One region of the Streptomyces sp. Ag109_O5-10 genome, then DNA from elsewhere that is predicted to be linked to it. Evidence: riboswitches for the same ligand, from Rfam matches in the RefSeq annotation. Region 1 holds a riboswitch; each other region holds the start of a gene.

Region 1 (2,256 bases):
TTGGTGGATCGCTCCTCGTGACCGGCCCGGTAATGGCAGTCTGGCGAAGAAGCACCAGTCCGGGACCGTACTCGAACCATCCGCTCCGTGTCGGACTCCGGTCCCGAGGAAAGGGACGACGTCGCCATGGCAGACCACCTGGAAGCATCCGTCACCCTGCCGAGCGATCCCGCCTCGGTCTCCGCCGCCCGCTCCTACGTGCTGGACACCCTCGCGGAGTGGGGGCTGCCACCGGAGACGGAGACCGCGGACACCGTGCGCCTCATCGTCTCCGAACTCGCCACCAACGCCGTGCAGCACACCTTCGGGCAGTCACCCACCTTCACCGTGGACCTCGTGCTCGACCGGGACGAACAGCTGCGCATCGGCGTCACGGACAGCCATCCGCGCTTCCCCAAGAGACTCCCCGCCGCGGTCCAGCAGGACAACGGGCGCGGCATGGTCATCATCCGCTGGCTGACCGCCGAGTGCGGCGGCAAACTGCAAGTACGACCGACCCGGGAGGGCGGCAAGACGGTGTCCATCGAACTGCCCTGGACGGTCCCCACGAGCGTCACGACGGCCGGCCAGCAGGAACCGTAGCCCTGAGTTCCTGCCGGCCGGCCGCCGTGCGAACGGGTCAGCTGACCCGGCCGTACCAGACGCTTCGCGTCCAGATCTTCTGGAGCTTGACCACGTCCCCGGTCTTCGGGGCGTGCCAGATCTTTCCCTTCCCGGCGTAGATGCCGACGTGGTACACGCTGGACCCCGAGTGGAAGAAGACCAGGTCCCCGGCCCTGCGGTTGCCGGCCGAGACGTGACGGGTCTTGTTGTACTGCTGGGCAGCCGTACGCGGCAGGGTCTTGCCCGCCTTCTTGAACGAGTACAGCGTCAGCCCGGAGCAGTCGAACCTGTTCGGTCCGGTGGCGCCCCACCTGTAGGGCGAGCCCTTCTTCGAGGCGGCGACCTGAAGTGCCTTCGTCGCCATCGTGGCGGCCGAGGCGTCGGAGGCGACACCCGGTATCACGATCGAACCGCCCACGGCGGCGATGGTCAGTGCCGAGGCCGTACCGGCCCGGGCCATCAGCGACGGAACACGATTGAGCGCAGTCATGCGCAACCCTTCGTCAGCCGCCTGTGAAGGATGACCTGTCGGATTCGGGCTGGCGAAGTTGCCCGGCCGTGTCGCCACGGCTTCACCCCAAGGGCTGCTCGGCCCGGTCATGGCGCGACCGTGCCGTCGACCCGTCGTGCTTGGGTCCTCCACTCCTGCCGATGCACTTCTGTCGACGGGTCAATCCGGGCGGCGGCAGGACTCGGCGTCCGCCCGGACCGCCCCGCCGCTGTGGCGGGGGCTTGTCGTCAGACAGGGATCTTCACTCACGTGTGTCCGAAAATCCCAACGGAACCGGGGATTTGTGGGGTTACTCACCACCCACCCGTTCGGGTGGACAGCCCTGTGTTCGATTCTTCGTCAACTCCCCTGCGTAGCCCCGGACCTGCGCGGAAGCCGCTCGCGGGCACTCGCGCGCAGGCAACCTGAGCGGCTTCCCGGGTCGGGTAAAACCACGCCGCGCTCCGCCGAACGGCGGTAACCCCTTTGGGTCGTTTCGACTCCGGCCCGCTCGTGCCGTCGACGGGCCGGACCGGAGTCCGGCGGGTGTCACCGTACGCAGTCGGGCGGGAGTACGACGCGAGCGGTCCGGCGCTCGCCGTCGAGCACCCGCAACGCGCGTGCCAGCGTGTCCCCGTGCAGCTCCGTCTCGCCCCGCAGATGCATCAGGGCCAGGGCGTCACGCAGCTCGGACGCCGCGCGCACCAGCGCCTGCGCGGCGCGCAGCCCACGGTAGGTGTCCTCGTTCCGCGCCGGATTGATCCGGCCGAGTAAATCCACCACGTCCAGATAACGGTCGATCAGCTCGCCCTCGGCGCGGGTCAGCGCGGGCAGCGGCGGAAGCTCCGGCGGCAGCATCGGCCGCTCACTCCCCGTCCGGCAGGCCGGGCAGCGTCCGGCGGGTGGGCATCACCCGGTCCACCAGTCCGTAGGCCAGCGCCTGCGGCGCGTCCAGGACCAGGTCCCGCTCCAGGTCGTGGTGCACCTGTTCGGCCGTACGTCCGGTGTGCCGGACGAGCATCGCCTCGATCATCACCCGGACCCGGTCCAACTCCGCCGCCTGGATGGCCAGATCACTCGGCTGGCCCTGTACCGGTTCCGGCAGCGACGGCTGCTGCAGCACGATGCGCGCGCCGGGCAGGACGGACCGCTTGCCCGGTGTG
Region 2 (2,256 bases), 4.1 Mb from region 1:
GTGAGTCCCACGGCCGTGCTGTCCGTATTCTCTGATCATGGTCGCACCCTCCCCGTACTCACTGATCGCCACCGACTTGGACGGCACGCTGCTGCGCGGCGACGACACCCTGTCGGAACGGTCGCTCGCCGCGCTCGGGCGAGCCCGCCGGGCCGGTGCCCAGCACCTCGTGGTGACCGGCCGCCCGGCCCCGAGAGTGCGGCCGCTCCTCGACGACCTCGGCTGCACGGGGCTCGCGGTCTGCGGCCAGGGCGCGCAGGTGTACGACGCCGGCGCGCACCGGATGCTGTGGTCGGTCACCCTGGACCGGGAGCTGGCGGAGACCGCCCTCGGGAAGATCGAGGCCGAGGTCGGCCAGGTGTACGCGGCGGTCGACCAGGACGGCGTGGACGGGCTCACGCTCATCGAGCCGGGCTATCTGATGCCCCATCCCACGCTGCCCGCGCTGCGCGTCGCCCGGCGCGACGACCTGTGGTGCGCGCCGATCAGCAAGGTACTGCTGCGCCACCACACCCTCTCCGACGACGAACTGGCGACGATCGCCCGCTCGGTCGTCGGATCACTGGCCACGGTCACCATGTCGGGGCCGGGCACCGTCGAACTGCAGCCGTGCGGCGTGACCAAGGCGACCGGACTCGCGCTGGCCGCCGACCGGCTGGGGCTGACCCCCGGACGGGCCATCGCCTTCGGCGACATGCCCAATGACATCCCGATGTTCGAGTGGGCGGCCCACGGGGTGGCGATGGCCAACGCCCACCCCGAACTCAGGGCTGTGGCCGACGAGATCACCACGTCGAACGAGGACGACGGCATCGCCGTCGTCCTCGAAGGACTCTTCGACTGACGCGAGGCGTCGGTCAGGTCAGTACGCGCCGTTGACGTTGTCGATCGAGCCGTACCGCGCGGCGGCGTAGTTGCAGGCGGCGGTGATGTTCGCGACCGGGTCGTAGATGTCGAACGACGTGCCGTCCACGTGGTAGGCCTTGAACGTCGGGTCGATGACCTGGAGCAGGCCCTTGGACGGGATGCCCTTGGCCGCGTTGGAGTCCCAGAGGTTGATCGCCCGCGGGTTGCCGGAGGACTCGCGCATCAGGTTGCGGTAGATGCCGTTGTAGGTGCCCGGGATCTTCTTCTCCGCCATGATCGCGAGCGACTCGCGGATCCAGCCGTCGAGGTTGTTCGGGTACCCGGCGAGGGTCGTGGAGGCCGTCGTGGTGGTGGAGGAGGCGGCGGACGCGGCCGTCGCCCCGATGAGCGGGAGGGCGAGGACGGCGGCACCGGTGCCGATGACGGCGAGCGTGCGGACGATGTGGTTACGGCGGTGCTGGGGGGCAGCGGGCATGGCGAGGTTCCTCTCCGTCGCCTGCGAGGTGAGCTGTCGGGTTCGGGCCCGGGGAGTTCCCGGCCGTACCGCCCGAAGGCGGTACGACTTCACCCCTAGCCGTTCCGGAACGACGTCTGTTCTGTGACGTCGGCCGCCCGGTCCGGCGACTTACCTGGGTCCCCCGCTCCTGCCATGCGAATGAACTCGTTGATGGGTCACTACGGGCGGCGGCAGGATTCGGCGTCCGCCCGGCGAGCCGGAACGTATGCGAGAGCACATGTCCGAAACAAGAGCCTGATTCATACAAATGCCGATTGACCTTGATCTGTGCCGTATGGGGCGCTTGATCCTTTGCGGTCGCCAATCCTCAACTGGCCCACTGGAAAAGGGAAGGAAGGGTCACCTAACAACCCTTGTGGTGTCGGGGCTCACGTGACCCATTTCACGAAACGGCAATAATGGCAAAGCGGACATTATGGACTATCGGAATCCTCCTTTTCCCGGTTCGGCGGAATACCGTCCAGCTCGCATTGGTTGGAATTGCGCCCCGAGGTGTGCCTATATGGGTGATTGGAGAGATTAGTCCGAATTGATAGATCCTGTGGATTTCTGGCCGATAGGGGGCGGGTGAGGGGGGCGAGTGTCGCCGGTCGGGCTCAATGACGCAGGCGGGGAGGCTGGTTGGGGGCCCGGGCCGGGGTGTGTCGAAGATCGATATGTGCGTGATTCTCATCACGTCGGGGGAAGGGTGTCAGGGGCATCGGGGATCGCCGGTGCGCGTGTCCGTCGTGAGGACGGAACCTCCGCGGCGGTGCGAGTCGTTGACATGACGGCAGCCTGGGCGGGGACCCGGGTGTGCGATGTCCCTGCGGGCCGACGGGGGGAAGGGCGGGCATCCCGTGCGCGCGTAGGGGTGCCGTTCCGTCGGCCGG
Region 3 (2,256 bases), 4.4 Mb from region 1:
ATCCGGCGTGCACGACGGCCGCCCGCTGGTTGTCGTTCAGCCCCTCCAGGAGTGCGGCCGGGTCCAGGGCCGGGCGGGCGGCACCGTCGCGGTAGTAGACGTCCCGGTCCGGGGGCACGTCGAACTTCCCGCCGAACAGATCGTCCGGAACCGGCTCCGGAGCGTGCTCGTCCTCGGGCGGCGGCGGGGGTTCCTCGTCGTGGCCGCGGGGGGCCTGGAGGCTCGCCAGGAAGCTGTCGTCAAAGAGGCTGCTCATCGCTCTCCGAGTCTAGGGCGCGCCACCGACAACCGGCCGCCGCCCCGAAAACTCGCCCCCGTGACCGAACGGATCCCCTCCGTCACAGCAGGTGGACGCGCGCCCCGCAGCCACCGACGCCCACCCCGGACCTTCGGATCCCTCCCGCCGGGACCTTTGGACCTACCCGGGCAAGTCGCCCATAACCTCTCGGATCGCCCCGCCCGAACAGAGCACAACGTTGAGGTCACGAAAATGTATCGGGCATATCGCACATCAAACTTCACAGAGACCACACGAGTTGGCTAGCGTGCCGGGCGGGCCGTACGACCCCCACCGGCGAACGTCGCCGGGCCGCACGGCCTCCGCCGAGTCCGGGGCGCCACCGCGCATCCGGAGCCGGGGACCCACACCGATCCCGGGGTGAATCGGTCCCGACTCCCCTCCCTGGGAGCGGACCGTAGGGCAACCCTTCCGAACCACCCGCCCGAACCCGACAGCTAACTCGGTAGGCGGAACACCGGAAGGAGTCGCCCCCCGTTGGCGTCGCACCGCAAGTCCCGGCCGTCAGGAGCGCGCGCGGCAGGCATACGCACCCCCGCGCTGGCCACCGCGGCCCTCACCTCCGTGGCCCTGTTCTCCCAGTCGGCCGAGGCCGCGCCCGCAGAGGACGGCAAGCCGAGCCTGGAGGAGGTCGAGAAGAAGGTCGACGCCCTCTACCGGCAGGCGGAGTCGGCGACCGAGAGGTACAACGCGGCCAAGGAGCGCACCGGCAGGCAGCGCAAACAGGTCGACGCCCTGCTGGACGACGTCGCCAGACGCGCCGAACGGCTCAACAAGGCACGTGCGGAACTGGGTTCGTTCGCCGCGGCCCAGTACCGGACCGGGGCGAGCGTTCCCGACACGGCGACCTTCCTGCTCGCGGACAGCCCCCAGGGCTACTTCGACCAGGACCAGCTGATGAGCCGCCTCACCTCGCGCCAGAAGGGCGCGGTCGACGACTACGTCACCCAGCAGTCCGCGACCATGAAGAAGCGGCAGGAGGCCACCGAGAGCCTCGAGTCGCTCACCGGGACGCAGGACGACCTCAAAGCCGCCAAGGCGACCGTGCAGACGAAGCTGGCCTCCGCGCGGGAGCTGCTCTCGCGGCTGACGGCCGCGGAGAAGGCCCGGCTGGCGGCGATCGAGAGGCGGCAGCGGGAGGCGGCGGCCCGCAAGGCGGCGGAGCTGGCGAGGCAGCAGTCCGCGGCAGCCGGCCAGGAGGCCTCGTCGTCCCCGTCGGCCTCGGGCGGCTCCGCTTCCGGTTCGGGCTCCGGCTCGGACTCCGGCACGGACTCCGCCTACGCCACGAAGGCCGCCAAGGCGATCGCCTTCGCCCGCGCGCAGATCGGCAAGCCCTACGTCTGGGGTGCCACCGGCCCCGGCTCATACGACTGCTCCGGACTCTCCCAGGCCGCCTGGAAGGCCGCGGGCGTCTCCCTGCCGCGCACCACCTACGACCAGGTGAACGCCGGCACCACCGTCTCCCTCGCCGACGCCCGCCCCGGCGACCTGGTCTTCTTCTACGACGACGTCAGCCACGTCGGCATCTACATCGGCAACGGCATGATGATCCACGCCCCGAAGCCCGGCGCCTACGTCCGGGAGGAGTCCGTCTACTACGGCGGCGAGTCGATCATCCACAGCGTGGTGCGCCCGGCCTGACCCCGCGGGGCGCCCGTCACTCCTCGGGCGCCCCCACCCGCTTCCCTCCGCCGGCCCGCACACACCACGGCGCCCGCCTGCCGCCACGCGTCCCCGGTCTCCCGCCGGCGCCCCTTGGCGCTCCTGTCCACCGCGCCCCTGCGGCTCGCGCGGCGCGGCACGGTTTCCGGTCCGCACGCGCGCGTGCCCCGCCCCTACCCCGGCCGGCTCTCCCTAGCATCAGGGGCATGTCCGGCATGTCACCCCTTCGCGCCTGGTGGGCGCGGCGTCCGCCGGCGGCCGGGGCCGCCGTGATGGCCACCGGCATCGTGTCGGTG

The links. Region 1 has a riboswitch for cyclic di-AMP ahead of BLW82_RS36665 (C40 family peptidase). Riboswitches for the same ligand answer to the same signal wherever they lie in the genome.
Region 2: it holds a riboswitch for cyclic di-AMP, as region 1 does, so the genes downstream of both, BLW82_RS17815 (transglycosylase SLT domain-containing protein) here and BLW82_RS36665 (C40 family peptidase) in region 1, are expected to answer to the same signal.
Region 3: it holds a riboswitch for cyclic di-AMP, as region 1 does, so the genes downstream of both, BLW82_RS16735 (C40 family peptidase) here and BLW82_RS36665 (C40 family peptidase) in region 1, are expected to answer to the same signal.

Annotation. Positions count from the first base shown of each region.
Region 1 covers NZ_FNTQ01000001.1:8,043,820-8,046,075, forward strand. Annotated here, with positions in the region: gene BLW82_RS36660 (ATP-binding protein) at 127-582, shown strand; gene BLW82_RS36665 (C40 family peptidase) at 620-1,093, opposite strand; cyclic di-AMP (ydaO/yuaA leader) riboswitch at 1,097-1,281, opposite strand; gene BLW82_RS36670 (hypothetical protein) at 1,643-1,951, opposite strand; gene BLW82_RS36675 (ATP-dependent Clp protease proteolytic subunit) at 1,959-2,256, opposite strand, start outside.
Region 2 covers NZ_FNTQ01000001.1:3,898,397-3,900,652, reverse strand. Annotated here, with positions in the region: gene BLW82_RS17820 (HAD family hydrolase) at 38-844, shown strand; gene BLW82_RS17815 (transglycosylase SLT domain-containing protein) at 863-1,342, opposite strand; cyclic di-AMP (ydaO/yuaA leader) riboswitch at 1,348-1,544, opposite strand.
Region 3 covers NZ_FNTQ01000001.1:3,667,911-3,670,166, forward strand. Annotated here, with positions in the region: gene pcrA (DNA helicase PcrA) at 1-256, opposite strand, end outside; cyclic di-AMP (ydaO/yuaA leader) riboswitch at 592-767, shown strand; gene BLW82_RS16735 (C40 family peptidase) at 776-1,939, shown strand; gene BLW82_RS16740 (tellurite resistance/C4-dicarboxylate transporter family protein) at 2,167-2,256, shown strand, end outside.